Regions from separate parts of the Rhizobium sp. CCGE531 genome, predicted to be linked through region 1. Evidence: predicted binding sites of a transcription regulator. Region 1 holds the regulator's gene; each other region holds the start of a gene.

Region 1 (4,451 bases):
TCACGCTCGACGATCAGGACGTCTACGACAACAACATCGATGTCGTGGAATTGCGCGCGCGTGTCGGCATGGTCTTCCAGAAGCCCAACCCGTTTCCCAAGTCGATCTACGAGAACGTCGCCTACGGGCCGCGCATCCATGGCCTGCATCGCTCCAAGGCCGATCTCGATCATATCGTCGAGACCAGCCTGCAGAAGGCGGGCCTGTGGGGCGAGGTCAAGGACAGGCTCCATGATGCCGGCACGAGCCTTTCGGGCGGTCAGCAGCAGCGCCTTTGCATCGCGCGCGCCGTTGCCGTCAGTCCGGAAGTCATCCTGATGGACGAGCCGTGTTCGGCGCTCGATCCGATCGCCACGGCAAAGGTCGAGGATCTTATCCATGAGCTGCGGGAAAACTTCACGATCGTCATCGTGACGCATTCCATGCAGCAGGCAGCCCGCGTCTCGCAGCGCACCGCAATGTTCCATCTCGGCCATCTGGTCGAGGAGAACGATACCGATAAAATGTTCACCAATCCCGACGATTTCCGCACGCAGGATTACATCATGGGCCGTTTTGGTTGATGATATCAAGCGCGCGGACCCTTTCACACAGTTCACCTTGAGGATAGAAAAATGGTCTCCACTCACATTCTCTCTGCCTATGACGAAGACCTGAAGTTCCTGACGCGCCGCATTGCGGAGATGGGCGGCCTGGCCGAGCAGATGGTCAGCGACAGCGTTCGCGCATTGGTCCAAAGCGATACCGGTCTTGCGCAGAAGGTCATCTCAGACGACGTCATCCTCGACCATGCCGAGCGTGAAGTCGGCGACAAGGCGATCGTCACCATCGCACGCCGGCAGCCGATGGCGGCAGACTTGCGCGAGATCATGGGCTCGATCCGCATCGCTTCCGACCTGGAGCGCGTCGGCGATCTCGGCAAGAACACCGCAAAGCGCGTCATCGCCGTGCAGGGCACCGGCGTTCCGCGCCGTCTCGCCCGCGGCATCGAGCACCTCTCCGAACTGGCGCTGAGCCAGCTCAAGGAAGTTCTGGACGTCTACGCCACCCGTTCGCCGGACAAGGCCGTATCGATCCGTGAGCGCGACGAGGAAATCGACGCCATGTACACCTCGCTCTTCCGCGAGATGCTGACCTACATGATGGAAGATCCGCGTAACATCACCACCTGCACGCATCTTCTGTTCTGCGCGAAGAACATCGAGCGCATCGGCGACCATGCCACCAACATCGCCGAGACGATCTATTACATGGCGACCGGCGCCCAGCCCGAAGGCGAGCGCCCGAAGGATGATACCGCCAACACCGTCGGCGCGGTGACGGAATAATCTGGAAGCGAAAAAGGAGACCAAAGGCGCATGGTTCCGAGAGTTGCTGTTGTAGAAGACGAGGAAGCGCTGAGCGTTCTGCTGCGCTACAATCTCGAGGCCGAAGGCTTCGAGGTCGACACCATCCTCAGAGGCGATGAGGCCGAGCTGCGTCTTCAGGAGCGCATCCCCGATCTCCTGATCCTCGACTGGATGCTCCCCGGCGTGTCCGGCATCGAGCTCTGCCGCCGGCTGCGTATGCGGCCGGAGACGGAGCGCCTGCCGATCATCATGCTGACGGCCCGCGGCGAGGAAAGCGAGCGCGTGCGCGGGCTTTCCACCGGCGCGGACGATTACGTTGTCAAGCCGTTCTCGACGCCGGAGCTGATGGCCCGCGTCAAGGCGATGCTGCGGCGTGCCCGTCCGGAGGTTCTCTCCACGGTGTTGCGTTGCGGCGATATCGAGCTGGACCGCGAAACCCATCGCGTCCACCGCAAGAGCCGCGAAGTGCGGTTGGGGCCGACGGAATTCCGCCTGCTGGAATTCCTGATGTCCTCGCCGAGCCGTGTCTTCTCGCGCTCGCAGCTGCTGGACGGCGTATGGGGGCACGATATCTATGTCGACGAACGCACTGTCGACGTCCATGTCGGACGCCTGCGCAAGGCGCTCAATTTCTCCAATATGCAGGATGTCATCCGCACCGTTCGCGGCGCGGGCTACTCCATGGAAGCCTGAGCGGCAGAGCCCGCTCAGGCATCAACATTACAGCGCCGCGCGCCTTTCAAGACGCGCTAAGGTCGCTGTAACACCTTAAAATTATGCAGTAGTGGCGGAAATAGAAAACGGGCCTCAAGGGCCCGTTTCTTTTATCTCCGCGATGGGGATCTCAGCCGCGTGGCTGGGCCGGCCGACGTCGTTCATGCACCGGCTGATAGGCCAGGCGCTGATGATAGCCGCAATAGGGCGACGCATCCGGGCTTTCGTTGCCGCAGAAGTGGAAATCGTCCTTCAGCGGGTCGCCCACCGGCCACTTGCAGGTGCGCTCGGTAAGCTCCGTCAGGCCAAGACGCCGGGAGATCGGAACGACGACGTTCGATGCCGGGCGATATTGGATTTCATTGACGGCATCGACCTCGATTTCTTCCTTGAGCATGGTTGCGCCCTGCTGGCGGGTAACCGTGCGGGTTGCAACGCGAGACGTGTAATTCGGGGCGCGGGGCGCAGCACTGCTGCGCTTTGGCGTGCGTGCAGCCGCCGCGGTGCCACCCGCCTTCGCTCGGCCGGGAAGGTTCAGGCGGTGCACCTTGCCGATGACGGCATTACGGCTCACGCCGCCAAGCTGCGCCGCGATCTGGCTGGCGCTCAATCCTTCGGACCATAGCTTCTTCAGCTTTTCGACGCGTTCGTCTGTCCAATTCATGCCCTGTCTCCGCTGTCGCGTTTCCGATGGCAGAATCCCTCACCATTGCCTCGCATGGGATCGAGGCGCGAAACGCTCTAAAATTGTGGTGACTAGTTCCGCCGCATGCAGTCTAGCAATTGGTTTTTAACCTAGTGTGAGGCTGACTCCGTGACAAGAGTCGCGGGAATCTTGAGGAATCGATTTCGAGGTTTTCCCCAACTTGCTGCCCCGGCGTGGCATTTCTGCAATAGGCAGTGCCGAACGCATCCCTTTTGGCCGTGGGCGCTTTCTCGCACCTGCTAAATCGCCAGTTTTGTTGACATCGCGGTGCAAAACATCAATAGTGCCCAGGCCGCCGCAAGGCGGCATTTTTGATTTTTTCGGACCCGTTTCATCGTATGGAAGCGATTGGTCCTTAGGGTTGTGATCGAGGAGATATGCCATGGCAGAGACCGCGCCGCTTTACGATACCTATCTGCGTGCTCCGCTGCGGTTCGAGCGAGGCGAGGGCGTCTGGCTGGTTACCGAAAACGGCGAGCGCTACCTCGATTTCGCAGCCGGCGTTGCGGTCAATTCGCTGGGTCATGCCCATCCTCATCTGGTCGCCGAATTGAAGGCGCAGGCCGACAAGGTCTGGCATCTGTCCAACCTCTATGAAGCACCCGGCCAGGAAAAGCTGTCGAAGCGGCTGACGGAAGTAACCTTCGCCGACAAGGTGTTCTTCACCAATTCGGGCGCCGAGGCGCTGGAATGCGCCATCAAGACGGCGCGGCGCTATCAATTCGCCAAGGGACATCCCGAAAAGTTCCACATCATCACCTTCGAAGGCGCCTTCCACGGCCGCACCATCGCGACGATCGCCGCCGGCGGCCAGGAGAAATACATCGAAGGCTTCGGCCCGAAGGCGCCGGGTTTCGATCAGGTGCCGTTCGGCGATCTCGATGCCGTTCGCGCCGCCATCACCGATGCGACGGCCGCGATCCTGATCGAGCCGGTGCAGGGCGAGGGCGGCATTCGTCCCGCGACCAACGAATTCCTGCGCGGCCTGCGCGAGATTTGCGACGAGCATGGCCTGCTGCTGGTTCTCGACGAGGTGCAGTGCGGCGTCGGTCGCACGGGCAAGCTCTTCGCCCATGAATGGGCCGGCATCAAGCCGGATATCATGGCGGTTGCCAAGGGCATCGGCGGCGGTTTCCCGCTGGGCGCCTGCCTTGCGACGGCGGAGGCCGCCTCGGGCATGAAGGCAGGCACGCACGGCTCGACCTATGGCGGCAATCCGCTTGCCATGGCAGTCGGCAATGCTGTGCTGGACATCGTGCTCGCTGATGGCTTCCTGCAGCATGTGCGCGATATCGCTCTGGTGTTCCGCCAGGGCCTCGCCTCGCTGAAGGACCGTTTTCCCGACATCATCGAGGATGTTCGCGGCGAAGGCCTGATGCTCGGCATCAAGGCGGCAATACCGCAGGCGGATCTGCTGCAGGCGATCCGTGCCGAGCACCTGCTGGGCGTGCCGGCGGGCGATAACGTCATCCGCCTCCTGCCGCCGCTGGTCGTAACCGCTGACGAAGCGCGCGAAGGTCTGGCACGTCTCGATCGTGCCGCCGAACGCGCGCGCTCTGCCCGCATCAAGAAATCGGCTTGAACTCAACGCCCGCAGTCGGGGCGGTTACCGCGCCGCGCGTCGAAGCGACGCGCAAAGGACGCGGTAATACCTAGAAATCGCATAAGCCTTCCCTTAAATC
Region 2 (4,451 bases), 420 kb from region 1:
ATGAAATCCGGGAAAAGATCATGGATTCTTTTAGCGAGAGAAAAGTCCCAGCCCAGCCACCGGCGCGTTACCTGTTCGAGGGCTGCGTAAAGATCGTTTCGGCCTATGTCAGTCACAATGCGATCCCGCTTCACAGCGTTCCCAGGCTGATCAAGGATATTCACGAAGCGCTGCAAGCCTTGGACACAGGCTCGGCTGTCGACCGCGGCAATCTGGTGCCGGCGGTGGAACTGAAGAAATCGGTGACGAACGACTACATCGTCTGTCTCGAAGACGGCAAGCGATTCAAAACGCTGAAGCGTCACCTGCGGGTGCATTATGGGATGACGCCGGAAGAATATCGCCAGAAATGGGGCCTGGCGCCCAATTATCCGATGGTTGCGCAGAACTATGCGCACCGCCGTTCGGAGCTGGCGAAACTTTCCGGTCTCGGCGCCAACGGCAGCAAGAGGGAAAGCATAAGTTAAAGCATGTCGCGCAAACCTGTGCGGCGGTTTTGCGATGCTGCAAGAATAATGGCGCCCTGTGAGGGGCGCCATCGCTTTCCGGTATGGTTCGATGCGGCAGGTCAGAAGACCTGACGCAGCACGATGAACAGCACGAAGGCCAGCGTGATCGAGGCCGGCAACGTCAGGATCCAGGCCATCAGCATGTTGCGCACGGTCGACCATTGCAGGCCGGAACCGTTTGCCGCCATGGTGCCGGCGACGCCGGAGGACAGGACATGCGTGGTGGAAACCGGCAGGCCGAGATGGTCGGCCGCGCCGATCGTCAGCATGGCGACGACTTCGGCGGCGGCACCCTGGCCATAGGTCAGATGCGTCTTGCCGATCTTTTCTCCGACGGTGACGACGATGCGCTTCCAGCCGACCATGGTGCCGAGGCCGAGTGCGAGAGCGACGGCGACCTTCACCCAGAGGGGAATGAACTTGGTCGCGTGATCGACGGCGGCGTGATAGCTGGTCACGGCCTTCAGGTCGTCGGCGCTCATCGGCAGCAGCTTCTGCTTGTCGATCAGCTTCAGCGATTCACCGATCAGGTAGATGTCGTTACGAACGTTGCCGACGAGGCCGTTCGGCAGCTTTTCGACGCTCGGATAAGCGGCGATCTCGGCGCTGGTGGCGTGGATATAGGCCTGGAGTGCCGGCGTCGTCGAGTCCGTCCAGGTCTTGCTCTTGACGGCGTCGCTGACCGCGGCCTTCGGATCGGCCGGCGCGGCAACGCCCGGCTTCACATATTTGCCGAGCACCGTCTCGACCTGTGCCGAGGCGGCCTTGTACGCATCGAGATAGTTGATGTCGGGCGTCTTGTTCAGCGCGAAAGCCGTCGGCACGAGGCCGATGAGGATGAGCATGATCAGACCCATGCCCTTCTGGCCGTCATTGGAACCATGGGCGAAGCTGACGCCGGTGCAGGTGAAGATCAGCAGACCGCGAATCCAGGCCGGCGGCGGTGCATTGCCCTTCGGCGCTTCATAGAGCTCCTTGTTGCGGATCAGCACCTTGGCGACCAAAAGCAGGATCGCGGCCATGGCAAAACCGATAATCGGCGACAGCAGCAGCGACATGCCGACGTTGCTTGCCTGCGCCCAGTCGACGCCGCTTGTGGCGGAGCCGGCGGGCGCCAGGAACTGGTTGGCGAGACCGACACCGATGATGGAGCCGACGAGTGTGTGCGAGCTCGATGCCGGCAGGCCCAGATACCAGGTGCCGAGATTCCAGATGATCGCGGCGATCAAAAGCGCGAAAACCATGGCGAGGCCGGAGCCGGAACCGACCTGGAGGATCAGTTCGACCGGCAGTAGCGCCAGGATGCCGAAGGCGACCGCGCCCGACGAGGTCAGAACGCCCAGGAAGTTGAAGAAGCCCGACCAGATGACGGCGAACTCAGCCGGTAGCGAACGTGTATAGATGACGGTGGCAACGGCATTAGCGGTGTCGTGGAAGCCGTTGACGAATTCGAAGCCGAGCGCGATCAACAGCGCAAGGCCGAGGAGGATCCACGGAACAGCGGCCGCATCGGCAAGGTCGCTGCCGAGGGCATAACCGACATAGGCGAGGCCGCCGAGCACGACCAGGCCGAAGAGCGGCAGAAACCACTTTGCCGAGCTTCCGGCGCCGTGAATTGGGTGATTGGCGTTGCCACCCTCGGAAGTGTTTGAAGCGAGGTCGACCATCCCAAACTCCTTTATGGTCATTGATATTGCCGGTGTAAGCCTCCTTCATGAAACTCTCGTGACGCGCGAGAAGGCGGATACCGGCCCTATTGGCGGGGATGCCGGGCGCTCTTTGCGGATATATGGCCGCGAATGTCCATCTTGATTTTGCCCCCAAAACGCCTTTTTCGGTTCAGCCGGCGTTCATGCGTCTAGGTGCTAAATCCTGCATGTAAGGGACTTGGATAGAGGGCCATCAAAATGAGATCGTCCGTGATTGCCATCGCTGCCTTGTTCGGCAGCCTGGTTGTATCTTCGGCAGAGGCAATGCCTATCCCAACCGTTGGGACAACAGCCTCCGTGCCGGTCGTGAAAGTTGATTATGCTTGCGGTCGTGGCTGGCATGTGACGCGTTGGGGCGAATGCCGCCCGAATCGCTGGGGTCCGCCGCCGCGGCGTTGGGGTTACTACAGACCGCCACCGCCGCCGCCATGGGGCTGGCGGGGCCGTCATCGCCATTGGCGCGACGATGACGGCTGGCGCGGCCGGCCAGGCTACTGGTGAAAAGACAAGCACCGCCGCGTTTTGCGGCGGTGTTTCCTTAGGGCGGTTCAGCTTTTTACGGAATCCCGGAACCGCCCTATCTCCTTGTTGTCTCGCAATTCCGGACGGAAAACCGGAGCGCACTTTTCCTGGATCGCTCTAAGGACGCGGCTGAGGCCTTAATGCGCGTGCCGCGAGCCATAATCCTGCGATAGCGGCAAGCCCCGCAGCCAGAATAGTCATGAGGCTCCCGGCGTGCAGCATGATGTCGGCGGGTTTGGGGCGGATGAGATCGGCCGTATTGAAGCTCTCGCCGCTGAATTTGCACAGGATGAGTGAGAGATTGTTGCGCACCAGCGCGGTGTCGATATCGGAGACGATGTCGCCGACGGCGGTCTTTTCCTCCTTCATCGTTCGCATCTGGAGCAGCACCGCCTTTACCGCCGCGAGATAGGCGTGCGAACACTCGTTGAACGGGCTTTCCTCGTCGCTGACGCTGCCGGGCATCATGCCCCAGAGGCAATAGGCCCGCTGAATCTGGGCGAAATTCAAGAGGCGCCGGAAGGTTTCGTCGGTGTCGGATGCGCTCTCGGCAAGCGAGACGATCCGCCCGTAGTAAGGCGCGATCACAGCCATTTCGCCATGGGTGAGGCTTGGTATCGGGATGCCGGCCTGGCTTCCGGAGGAGCCGCCGCCATGGGCGGCAACCATCGTCGGCCAGGTCGATAGCATGAGGCAGAGGACTGCGAGCAGGACGCCGCCTGCATGGTGGCGTTTCCCGCGCATGTGGTGCGCGGGAGGTGGTTTGCTTGACATCTCAGGCCCGACGCAGGGCCGCATTGCCGTAGCGTGACTGCGGCAGCTGGCGTTCCGCCCAGGCTCCGAAGGCAAGCCCGAGAGTGGCCCAGAGGATGGCGTGCATCCCCAGCGAGGCGATGCGGAAGCGCCAGAGCACGACGGCCGAGAATTGTTCCGGCACTTCGTTGATCGGCGGCAGCAGATACTGGATGAGCACGACGAAGACAATGTAGCCGATGCCGGCGATGATCGCACCGTTCCAGGAACCATATCGGACCGCCAGACGGCGGCCGAAGCCGACGGCAACGATAATGCCGACCACGGATGCGACCATCATGATGAAGAACAGTTCGGTTCTTGCGCCGATCGTGTCGGGATTGCCGACCGCCGGCGGGTTTGCCGGGTATTTGATGTAGGGGACCAGCGAAATCGTCACGAAGGCTGCAATTGCGAGCAGCGCTGCCGTGCCGCGCGCCCCGAGCGGGCTGACGCGGCCATAGACGAAGGAGAAGACCAGCGCGAACAATCCGCCGATCGCCGTCGAAAAGATCATGATGCCGGTAAAGAGGCCGATGCCGGACTGCGTGGCGCGGCTGACGATTTCCGGCTCCGGTGCCTCGCCGGCGGCCTGCGCGGCCTTTTCCTCAAAACCGATGGCCCAATCGACCAGCGGCTCGCCGAAAGTGTGGGCAAAGGCAAAAACGAGAATACCGGCAAAGGCCCCGACGATCATGCCGCGGAGCAAAAGACGTCCAACCATGTGTGCTCCCTTAAAGCATGTCGCGCAAAACTGTGCAGCGGTTTTGCGATAACGACATGCGCAAAATCAAAGATCTAAAGCGCGAGACGCGAATCTGAAAAGATCGCGACGCGCCTTAGTGGCAGGGGAAGCCGAGCAGGTGTCGGGCGTCATGCACGAACTCGTGCACGTACATGCCTGATATCAGAGAGGTTG
Region 3 (4,451 bases), on a different replicon from region 1:
CGATCGACGAGACGACCAAGCGAGAGGAACGCTATATAGGCGGCGACGACAAACAATCGTGGATAGCGGTAGCACTACCAGTATTTTTATTGTCGACATATTGCCCACAGCGACGATAGGGTCGAGGCCAACTAGCATAAGGCCAAGGTTACTGAGGAGAGTGAAAATGTCGTGGCAACATCCCGTACCCCGGATCACCGAAGAGGAACGGCAGCAACGCCTTTCGCGACTTCGCCAACTGCTCGACCAGCACGGGCTGGCCGGCATGTTGCTCGGACCGACAGAAAGCCTCAGATATTTCACCGGGCTCGTCTGGCATGCGAGCGAGAGATTCCTGGGGGCACTCGTCACGCCGACCGCGTTCTATTACATCGTCCCAGGCTTCGAGCGCAGTCGCGTGGAGACGCTGCCGCATCTGCCGGCCGAAATCCTCGAATGGCAGGAAGAGGAGAGCAGTGCGGCATTGATCGCTCGCGCGCTCGGATATTCGGGCGTTTTGGCGCTCGACGTCAATATGCCGCTCTATTTCTACAACGCATTGGCGATCGAGCTTGGAGCCGAGAGACTGGCCAATGGCGGACCGCTTGTCAACGGCCTGCGCCGGATCAAATCTCCCGCGGAAATCGCACTCATCCAATATGCGATGAACTTGACGCTCGACGTGCACAGGCAGGCTCATGCCTTACTCAAGCCCGGCATCCGCGCTTCAGAAGTGATGGAATTCATCGACCGGCGGCATCGCGAAGCGGGCGCTCATGGCGGTTCGACCTTCTGCATTGTGTCCTTCGGCGAGGCGACCTCGCTTCCGCATGGCGCAGACGGCGATCAGACGCTCGGCGAAGATGATGTCATCCTCGTCGACACCGGTGCACGCATCGACGGCTATCATTCTGACCTGACACGGACATACAAGCTGACGGCCGGCGATAGTGCCTTTGAAGACGCCTGGGCGATCGAGCGCGAGGCGCAGCAAGCAGTTTTCGATGCGGCAAAGCTGGGTGCTGCCTGTTCCAGCCTCGATGATGCGGCGCGTGCCGTGCTGGCGAAACATGCACTCGGCCCCGATTACAAACTGCCGGGCCTGCCGCATCGCGCCGGCCATGGTCTCGGGCTGGATATCCATGAGGAGCCTTACATCGTGCGCGGCAATGCGACGGCGCTTGCGCCCGGCATGTGTTTCTCGAACGAACCGATGATCGTCTTCCCGCAGAAATTCGGCATCCGGCTGGAGGATCATATCTATATGGCGGCGGACGGCCCGCGCTGGTTTACCCAGCCATCCAAGGGGCCGACCGAACCTTTCGCTTGACATAGCAACCCGGCGCTTAGGCGCCGGGCAATGCCTCGATGTCAGCTTTCGGCATCCGCCGAAACTCTCACCCCTGGAACGGAATGGTTCGCCCAGGCTGCCTTGCCTGCTCCTTGGTATAGGAAACGCCATGGACCTTGAGACCCTGCGCGTTGAGCAGGGTAATGATCCCGCCCTTGTTGGATAAGGTGACGGGCGGCTGGATTTCGACCACCCGCGTCGCGCCGGCGGCGATCGAACCGCTGAGCGCCATCGCATTCTTCTGCTTGTCCTTGATCTGCCAGCCGCTGAGATCGACCGGCACGTCGGCGGTATTCAGCAAGGTGACGGTTTCCCGCTCGGGCGTCTTCACGTCGTTGACATAGGCCGCAATGATGCGCACTAGCCCATCCGGAACATCGAAGGTGGGTATGGCATCGCGATCGACCGGCGCGTGCGGCAGGTTCGGATGATCCTGATCCTGCGGCACGATGAGCGATCCGTCCTTGTCGTCCGAATGCCATGCCTGCGTCTGGAATTTCATGAAGATCGCGACCCATTGCTGCTCGCGGGGAAACTCCAGTATCAGCCCGCCGTCCTGCCAGGGGCCATTCTGAGAAGCATATTTGCCGGGTGGATTGCCCTGGTTGAAATGAATGTCATGAATGCCGCGGCCGGGCTTGAAGCCGAAATACTGATCGGCCTTGTTGTTTTCCAGTCCCCAGATCTCGCCAAAGGCATAGATCATCGCTTGCTCGTCCGACATGGCGCGCTGGATATAGGCGTCGATCTTTTCATTAAGATCATTGTCCGGACCTGCGGCCGAGATCGGAAGCGGTTTCAGCTCCCAAGGCTGCATGAGATTGCCGCGGATGAAATCGAGCGCGACGCCGCCGGGCTGGCTCGGTGTCGGATGCAAGCCTTCAGGCAACTCCGCCAATTGCGCGGTGATCGGATGTTCGAAGCGGGAGCGCACGAGGAATTCGACCTCGCTTCCATCCTGCGAACGTACGTTGATGGCGATGCGATACAGCGTCCCGTTTTCCGAAACCAGCACCTGATAATGCGGGCTTGAACCGGTTGCCAATCGATTGTTGATGGGTCTGCCCTTGAGCACGGCATAGTTGTTAAGCGGCACGACATCCTCCCTTAGTGCACATAAGCAGCACATAGTGTCGCATCAGAATGAAGCTTCTGCGACACCGAAGGGTCTGTAGGCGTGTCAAAGTTTTTCCGACTTCACGGGCTGCGAAGCCGCCGCGATCATCTCGGTCGAAAGGACGGTCCTTATGCCGCTCTCGTTCCGTCCTCGCCGAAGACGTGCAGGTACTGCTGCGGGAAGGCAACATTCACCTGCGGACCGGCGCTCAGCGCGCTGCGATCAAGCGTGAATACCTTGAAAGGCAACCCGTGCAGCGAAAGATGCAGGATGATGCCGAAGCCCGTGGGCTCGACGAGTTCGACATTGGCGGACATGCCGGACTGATCCGACGATAGCACGACATGCTCAGGCCGAATGCCGAGCGTCACCTTCGTGCCAGCAGACAATGTCAGCGGCTCCGAAAGCGGAACGAGTGTGCCGTCCTTGAGCTTGACGCCATTGCCTTCGTAAGTTGCATCGAGAAAATTCATCCCTGGCGAACCGATGAAGCCGGCGACGAAGAGGTTGGCGGGCCGATCGTAAAGTTCAAGCGGGCTGCCGACCTGCTGCACCACCCCGCCATGCATGGCGACGATGCGGTCCGCCAGTGTCATTGCCTCGATCTGGTCGTGGGTCACATAGATCGACGTCGCTTTAAGATCGCTGTGCAACCTCTTGATTTCGGCGCGCATCTGCTCGCGCAAACGAGCGTCGAGGTTCGAAAGCGGCTCGTCAAAGAGGAAGGCTTTCGGCTGCCGCACGATGGCGCGGCCCATGGCGACACGCTGACGCTGGCCGCCCGAGAGCGCCTTCGGCCGGCGTTCGAGCAGCGGATCGAGGCCGAGCTTGGTTGCCGCACCGGCAACCGCCTTGGCGATGCTATCCTTCGCCATCTTCCGCAGCCGCAGGCTGTAGCTCATATTGCCGGCGACATTCATGTGCGGATAAAGCGCATAGGACTGGAAGACCATGGCGATATCGCGATCCTTCGGATGCAGCTCGTTGACGCGGTTGTCCGCGATGCGGATTTCGCCGCCGCTGATGTCTTCGAGGCCGGCAATCATCCGAAGCAGGGTGGATTTGCCGCAGCCGGAAGGGCCGACGAGAACGACGAACTCGCCGTCCTTGATCCTGAGATCGATGTCGTGCAGGACCTGCACATGGCCATAGGCCTTCTTGACGTTCTGAATATCGATCGATGCCATATGACTAACCCTTGACCGCGCCGGCCGTCAGGCCCTGCACGAGATAGCGTTGGATGAGGAGGAAGAAGAGCGCGGCTGGAATGAGCGCCATGACGCCCGCCGCCATCATCTGCCCGAAATCCACCGAGAATTTCGAAACGAAGGTGAGAAGGCCGACCGGAAAGGTCGCGGCCTGATTGCCGTTGATCAGCATCAGCGCAAAGAGCAACTCACTCCATGCCGCCGTGAAGACGAAGCCGAGTGTCGCAGCAATGCCGGGCAGCGTCAGCGGCAGGATGATCTGTCTGAAGGCGGTGAACTGCGTCGCACCGTCGATCATCGCGGCCTCCTCCAGATCCTTCGGAATGCCGTCGAAGAAGGACTGCATCAGGAAGGTGGCGAAAGGCACGTTGAAGGCCGTGTAGACGATGACGAGGCCGGTGAGGCTGTTGGTCAGATGCAGCGGTGTCAGGATCTTGAAGATCGGCGCGACGAGCATGACCAGCGGAAACATCTGCGTCAGCAGCATCAGCGCCACGATCCAGTATTTGGCGCGGAAGTTGAAACGCGAGAGCGCGTAACCGGAGAGCGATGAGCAGATGGTGACCGCGATCGCCGTTGAGCCGGCGACGATCACGCTATTCTTGAAGAATGTCGGGAAGTCGCTGTGCTGCAGCACGAAGGCATAGTGTTCCCAGGTCGTGCGCGAAGGCCACATGCGCACGCCTTCCGTATAGAGCAGATCGTTCGGCGTCACCGAGACCTTCAGCAGCCAGAAGAGCGGGAAGAGCGCGAAGACGACATAGCAAAGGATCGCCAGGCGATGCGCGATAGTGGG
Region 4 (4,451 bases), 1.6 Mb from region 1:
GAACGTTGCGATCCTTGTAGACCAGGCCCTCGATGTCGTGGACCCAGATGTTCTCGCGCTTGGCGCCGAGTATGACGAGCAGGTTCAGGCAGGCGAGCGCGGCAGCACCGGCGCCCGAGGCGACGATCTTGACCTCTTCGATCTTCTTGCCGGCCAGTTCCAGCCCGTTGAGGATGGCGGCGGCGACGATGATGGCGGTGCCGTGCTGATCGTCGTGGAAAACCGGGATTTCCATCTTTTCGCGCAAGCGACGTTCGACATCGAAGCATTCCGGCGCCTTGATATCCTCAAGGTTGATGCCGCCAAAGGTCGGCTCGAGTGCCGAAATCGTGTTGACCATCTCGTCGACGGTGGGAGCGGCGACTTCGATGTCGAAGACATCGATGCCTGCAAACTTCTTGAACAGAACGGCCTTGCCTTCCATCACGGGCTTGGAGGCGAGCGGACCGATATTGCCGAGGCCAAGGACCGCCGAACCGTTGGAAATCACGGCAACGAGATTGGCACGCGACGTGTAATAGGCTGCCGTCTCGGGATTGTCGCGAATGGCGAGGCAGGGTGCGGCAACGCCCGGCGAATAGGCAAGTGCCAGATCGCGCTGGTTGCCAAGCGGCTTGGTGGCCTGGATTTCGAGCTTGCCGGGGCGGGGATAGCGATGAAAATAAAGCGCCTGTTCGTCGAAATCGCCACTTGCCATGTTCTTGGCTGCCTTCGAAGTGTCGTGCGTATTATCCATCTCGCGGTCTCCATTCCTGCCTGCGCTTGAGTCCCTCCATACAACAATCGTTTGGCGTTCACAGTATGCAATTGACGTCCTGGAGCGTTTTGCAGCGACAAAGTCTTTGATTGGCCGCCGCAGCGTCGCGTTGTCGCAAGCAGGATTGGCCGCCCGCGACGTCACAAGGGGGTCACCGCGCGGGCTTATGAGGACCGCAGGCAGAGGATCTCCAATGACTTTTATTGCTTCTCATCGCGGCGGCGCGCATCTGTGGCCTGAAAACACCAGGCTTGCCTTTTCGAAAACAGCCCAGCTCGAAGTCGATCTTGTCGAATTCGATGTCCACCAGACACGAGATGGCAGACTGGTCGTCCATCATGACGCGCTGATCGACAGGATGACGGACGGCAAGGGTGCCATCGCCGATCTCACTTACGAGGAATTGACCCGTTATGTGGTGATAGGAAGTGGCGGCGAGACCATTCCTACCCTCTTGGAAACAATCGATATCTTCGGACCATCCGTTGTCGATCTCCGGTTGGAGATCAAGACGAAGGCGGACGGTAAGCCCTATGAGGGGATGGAGGGCCGCATCGTCGACGAGCTGATCGCAACCGGGATGCTGACGCGGACGATGGTGACCAGTTTCGCTCTGCCGCGTCTTGAGGCGTTCGTTGCGGCGCTCAATGAACGAGGCTTGAATGCCGGAGAGCTGCTCGGTTTCATCTTTCTTTGCTCGCCTCAGACGGCGGCGCAGCTTGGATGGCAGGGGATCATCGCCGCTCTGCGCATCGGCGGCGTGCGTGAGATAGCTGTGCGTGCCGATGCTTTGGACGCAGGGCTCGTGGAGTTTTTTCGGAGCCGCGATGTGACGGTGCATGGCTGGGCGGCACATACGAGCGAAGCGGCGCATTCGATGTTTCGCCTTAGTATTGCCAGTTTTACGACCGACCGACCGGATCTCGCCATAGCAGCAAAACGTGGCTGATCTGGCCCGATATGCCGCCAAACACAGGGTTTGTCATCTTCCTGAAACACGAGTCTGGTCTTGGATTAGTCAAGGTAGGATAGGGCACGGACAAAAAGTTCGTGAATGAAAACATGGACACCCGGCGATTCCGAACACTGTTCATCTCTGACGTGCACCTCGGCTCGAAGGCCGCCAAGGTGGACTTTCTGCTCGACTTTCTGCGCCATCACGAAGCCGACACCATCTTCCTTGTCGGCGATATCATCGATGGGTGGCGCCTGAAGCGAAACTGGTATTGGCCGCAGGATTGCAATGACGTGGTGCAGAAGCTTCTGCGCAAGGCGCGCAAAGGCACGCGCATCATCTATATCCCCGGCAATCATGACGAATTCCTGCGCGATTTCCCCGGCACGCATTTTGGCGGCATCGAGGTGGCGCAGCGCGCCATGCACGAGACTGCCGACGGGAAGAAGTATCTCGTCCTGCATGGTGACGAATTCGACGTCGTCGTCCGCAACGCGCGCCTGCTCGCCTATCTCGGCGACTGGGCCTATGACATGGCCATCCTGATCAACATCGGCCTTGCCGCGGTGCGTCGTCGCTTGAACATGCCCTACTGGTCGTTCTCGGCCTGGGCAAAGCTGCAGGTCAAGCATGCCGTTAACTTCATCGGCGAATTTCAGCGTGTCGTTGCCGATGAGGCCAGACGCAACGATGCCGATGGCGTTATCTGCGGTCATATCCACCATGCCGTCATCGAGGATCTCGGCGGCGTGCGCTATATCAATACCGGCGACTGGGTGGAAAGCTGCACTGCGATCGCCGAACATGAAGACGGCACGTTCGAACTGATCACTTGGCGGAGCATTCTCGAGACGCAGCCGGCCGGCTCGCCTGCCGAGGAAATGCCGCGGCCGCTCGGTGCTCAGGCGGCCTGAGCCGCCTCTTTTCACGGGCTTGATACTGGCCTGTCATAATTATTGATCGTCGCGGAGCGTCTGTAGCTTCGGATTTTCCGAAACGTTACGGTTTTGGCCATTTCTCGCCATAGTCGTATTCTCGATAGCATGATAGGGACAAATCAGTTCCCCTTCAGGTCTGTCATGATTCCCGCGATCAAGTCCTTCCAGGGCGAGGGTGCGCCTCCCTATTTCCGCTTGCGCACCGCCTTGTCCTATTGCGCACCGTTATTCGTGAACGGAATTGCCCTGCCGTTCTTTCCCGTCTGGCTGGCCGGGCTGAATTTCAACGACCACGAGATCGGTCTCGTGATCGCGATCCCCATGGTCGTACGCGTCCTGGTGACGCCCGTCATCGCCGTGCTTGCGGATCATATGACGGAGCGTGCCGATGTGTTGCTGTGGTCCGGCGCTTTGTCGCTTCTGACGGCGATCGCGCTCTACTGGGCCAGCGACTTCTGGCCGGTGCTTCTGGTCTACGGCATTCAGGGTGCAACCTATGCGCCATATGTGCCGGTGGTGGAGTCCATCGCCATGTCGGGTGTGCGCCGCTGGGGCTTCGACTACGGCTCGATGCGGGTGTGGGGATCGATCACATTCATCCTGTCGACCCTTCTTGGCGGTCAATTGATCGGCATGTGGGGCGGCGCGACGGTACTGCCTGTCATGGTGGCCGGTTTCATTCTGACGACGCTGATGGGCCTGTTTGCTCCGCGCATCGGGCCGACGCGCCGCCGCAACCAGCCGATCAATTTGCAGCCGCCGACCGGAAACTTGCGGTCCCCGCAGCTGCTCGTCACCATGATCGGGGTATCGATACAGCAGTCGAGCCATGCGATGCTCTATACGTTCGCGTCGATCTATTGGCGCAAGCTGGGCTTTTCCGGCGCCGAGATCGCCATCCTCTGGAGCATCGGCGTTGCGGCCGAGGTGATGGTCTTCTTCCTCTCGAAAAAGCTGAGCCGACGGTTCAGCGCGTGGACGCTGATCTTTTTCGGTTCGACCATGTGCATCCTGCGCTGGGTTCTGTTTCCGATCAATTTCGGTTTCATGGGCTATTTCGCCTTGCAGTGTTTTCATTCCTGCACCTATGCCTGCGTCCATACCGGCATCCAGCGCCGCATCGTCGCCTCGGTCCATGAAACGCAGGAATCGTCGGCTCAGGGCGCCTATTACTTCTATAATGGCATGTTCCTCGGCCTGATGACGCTGGCATCCGGCTATCTCTATGCCTGGCTGGATCTCGAAAGCTATTACGTCATGGCCGGCATTGCCGCTTTAGGCCTGGGCATGGTCATTTTTGCCTATGGGCTGCGGGCGGGGAAGCCGGCGATGGGCGGGGGCGCTCACGGCGTGTCGTAACGCGGTGCAACAAATTCATTTGGATATCAAAAAGCCGTGACATATGTTGGCGCCGGCGCGAGATGGAGATTCCCTGCCTAGTCGGTGTATGAAGCATTGACCATGCGGGCTCTCCGAGTCGGCGCATGTTGTGCCAGATTTGAAAGACGCGTGAATTTGAAAGCGGCCGAACAAAAGTCCGATGCACCGAGGATCGACGATGCGCCCGAGGGCGCGGGTCATCGCTATCGGCTGGAGGGCAATTGGCGTAGCGCCAATGTGCACGGCGTGCTGCGGCAGATCGAGCAGCTGTCGAAGCGCAGCTCCGGCGGCGAAGTCGTGATCGATCTTTCCGGGCTTTCGGATGTCGACACGGCGGGTGCGCTGCTGATCCGCCGGCTCAAGGAAAGCCAGGAAGCACATAAGGCCCACGTCGCGATCGAAGGCTCCAATCCGCATATCG

Evidence for each region. Region 1 encodes PhoB, which activates phosphate uptake and scavenging genes when phosphate is short. Its sites were predicted from a motif close to TGTCATNNANCTGTCAT; they were not measured.
Region 2: a site for PhoB is predicted at 2,224-2,240, ahead of CCGE531_RS01150 (inorganic phosphate transporter). Genes of this name have one in related genera too.
Region 3: a site for PhoB is predicted at 2,474-2,490, ahead of CCGE531_RS22640 (DUF2278 family protein). Genes of this name have one in related genera too.
Region 4: a site for PhoB is predicted at 1,738-1,754, ahead of CCGE531_RS10965 (UDP-2,3-diacylglucosamine diphosphatase). Genes of this name have one in related genera too.

What each region holds. Positions count from the first base shown of each region.
Region 1 covers NZ_CP032684.1:663,210-667,660, forward strand. Annotated here, with positions in the region: gene pstB (phosphate ABC transporter ATP-binding protein PstB) at 1-563, shown strand, start outside; gene phoU (phosphate signaling complex protein PhoU) at 615-1,328, shown strand; gene phoB (phosphate regulon transcriptional regulator PhoB) at 1,359-2,042, shown strand; gene CCGE531_RS03320 (GcrA family cell cycle regulator) at 2,194-2,727, opposite strand; gene CCGE531_RS03330 (aspartate aminotransferase family protein) at 3,152-4,351, shown strand.
Region 2 covers NZ_CP032684.1:238,874-243,324, forward strand. Annotated here, with positions in the region: gene CCGE531_RS01145 (MucR family transcriptional regulator) at 21-467, shown strand; gene CCGE531_RS01150 (inorganic phosphate transporter) at 569-2,176, opposite strand; gene CCGE531_RS34715 (hypothetical protein) at 2,417-2,719, shown strand; gene CCGE531_RS01160 (hypothetical protein) at 2,858-3,484, opposite strand; gene CCGE531_RS01165 (CbtA family protein) at 3,516-4,256, opposite strand; gene CCGE531_RS01170 (CbtB-domain containing protein) at 4,372-4,451, opposite strand, start outside.
Region 3 covers NZ_CP032685.1:679,650-684,100, reverse strand. Annotated here, with positions in the region: gene CCGE531_RS22645 (Xaa-Pro peptidase family protein) at 167-1,309, shown strand; gene CCGE531_RS22640 (DUF2278 family protein) at 1,377-2,426, opposite strand; gene ugpC (sn-glycerol-3-phosphate ABC transporter ATP-binding protein UgpC) at 2,576-3,634, opposite strand; gene CCGE531_RS22630 (carbohydrate ABC transporter permease) at 3,639-4,451, opposite strand, start outside.
Region 4 covers NZ_CP032684.1:2,249,348-2,253,798, reverse strand. Annotated here, with positions in the region: gene CCGE531_RS10975 (NADP-dependent malic enzyme) at 1-736, opposite strand, end outside; gene CCGE531_RS10970 (glycerophosphodiester phosphodiesterase family protein) at 951-1,706, shown strand; gene CCGE531_RS10965 (UDP-2,3-diacylglucosamine diphosphatase) at 1,820-2,626, shown strand; gene CCGE531_RS10960 (MFS transporter) at 2,792-4,009, shown strand; gene CCGE531_RS10955 (MlaE family lipid ABC transporter permease subunit) at 4,112-4,451, shown strand, end outside.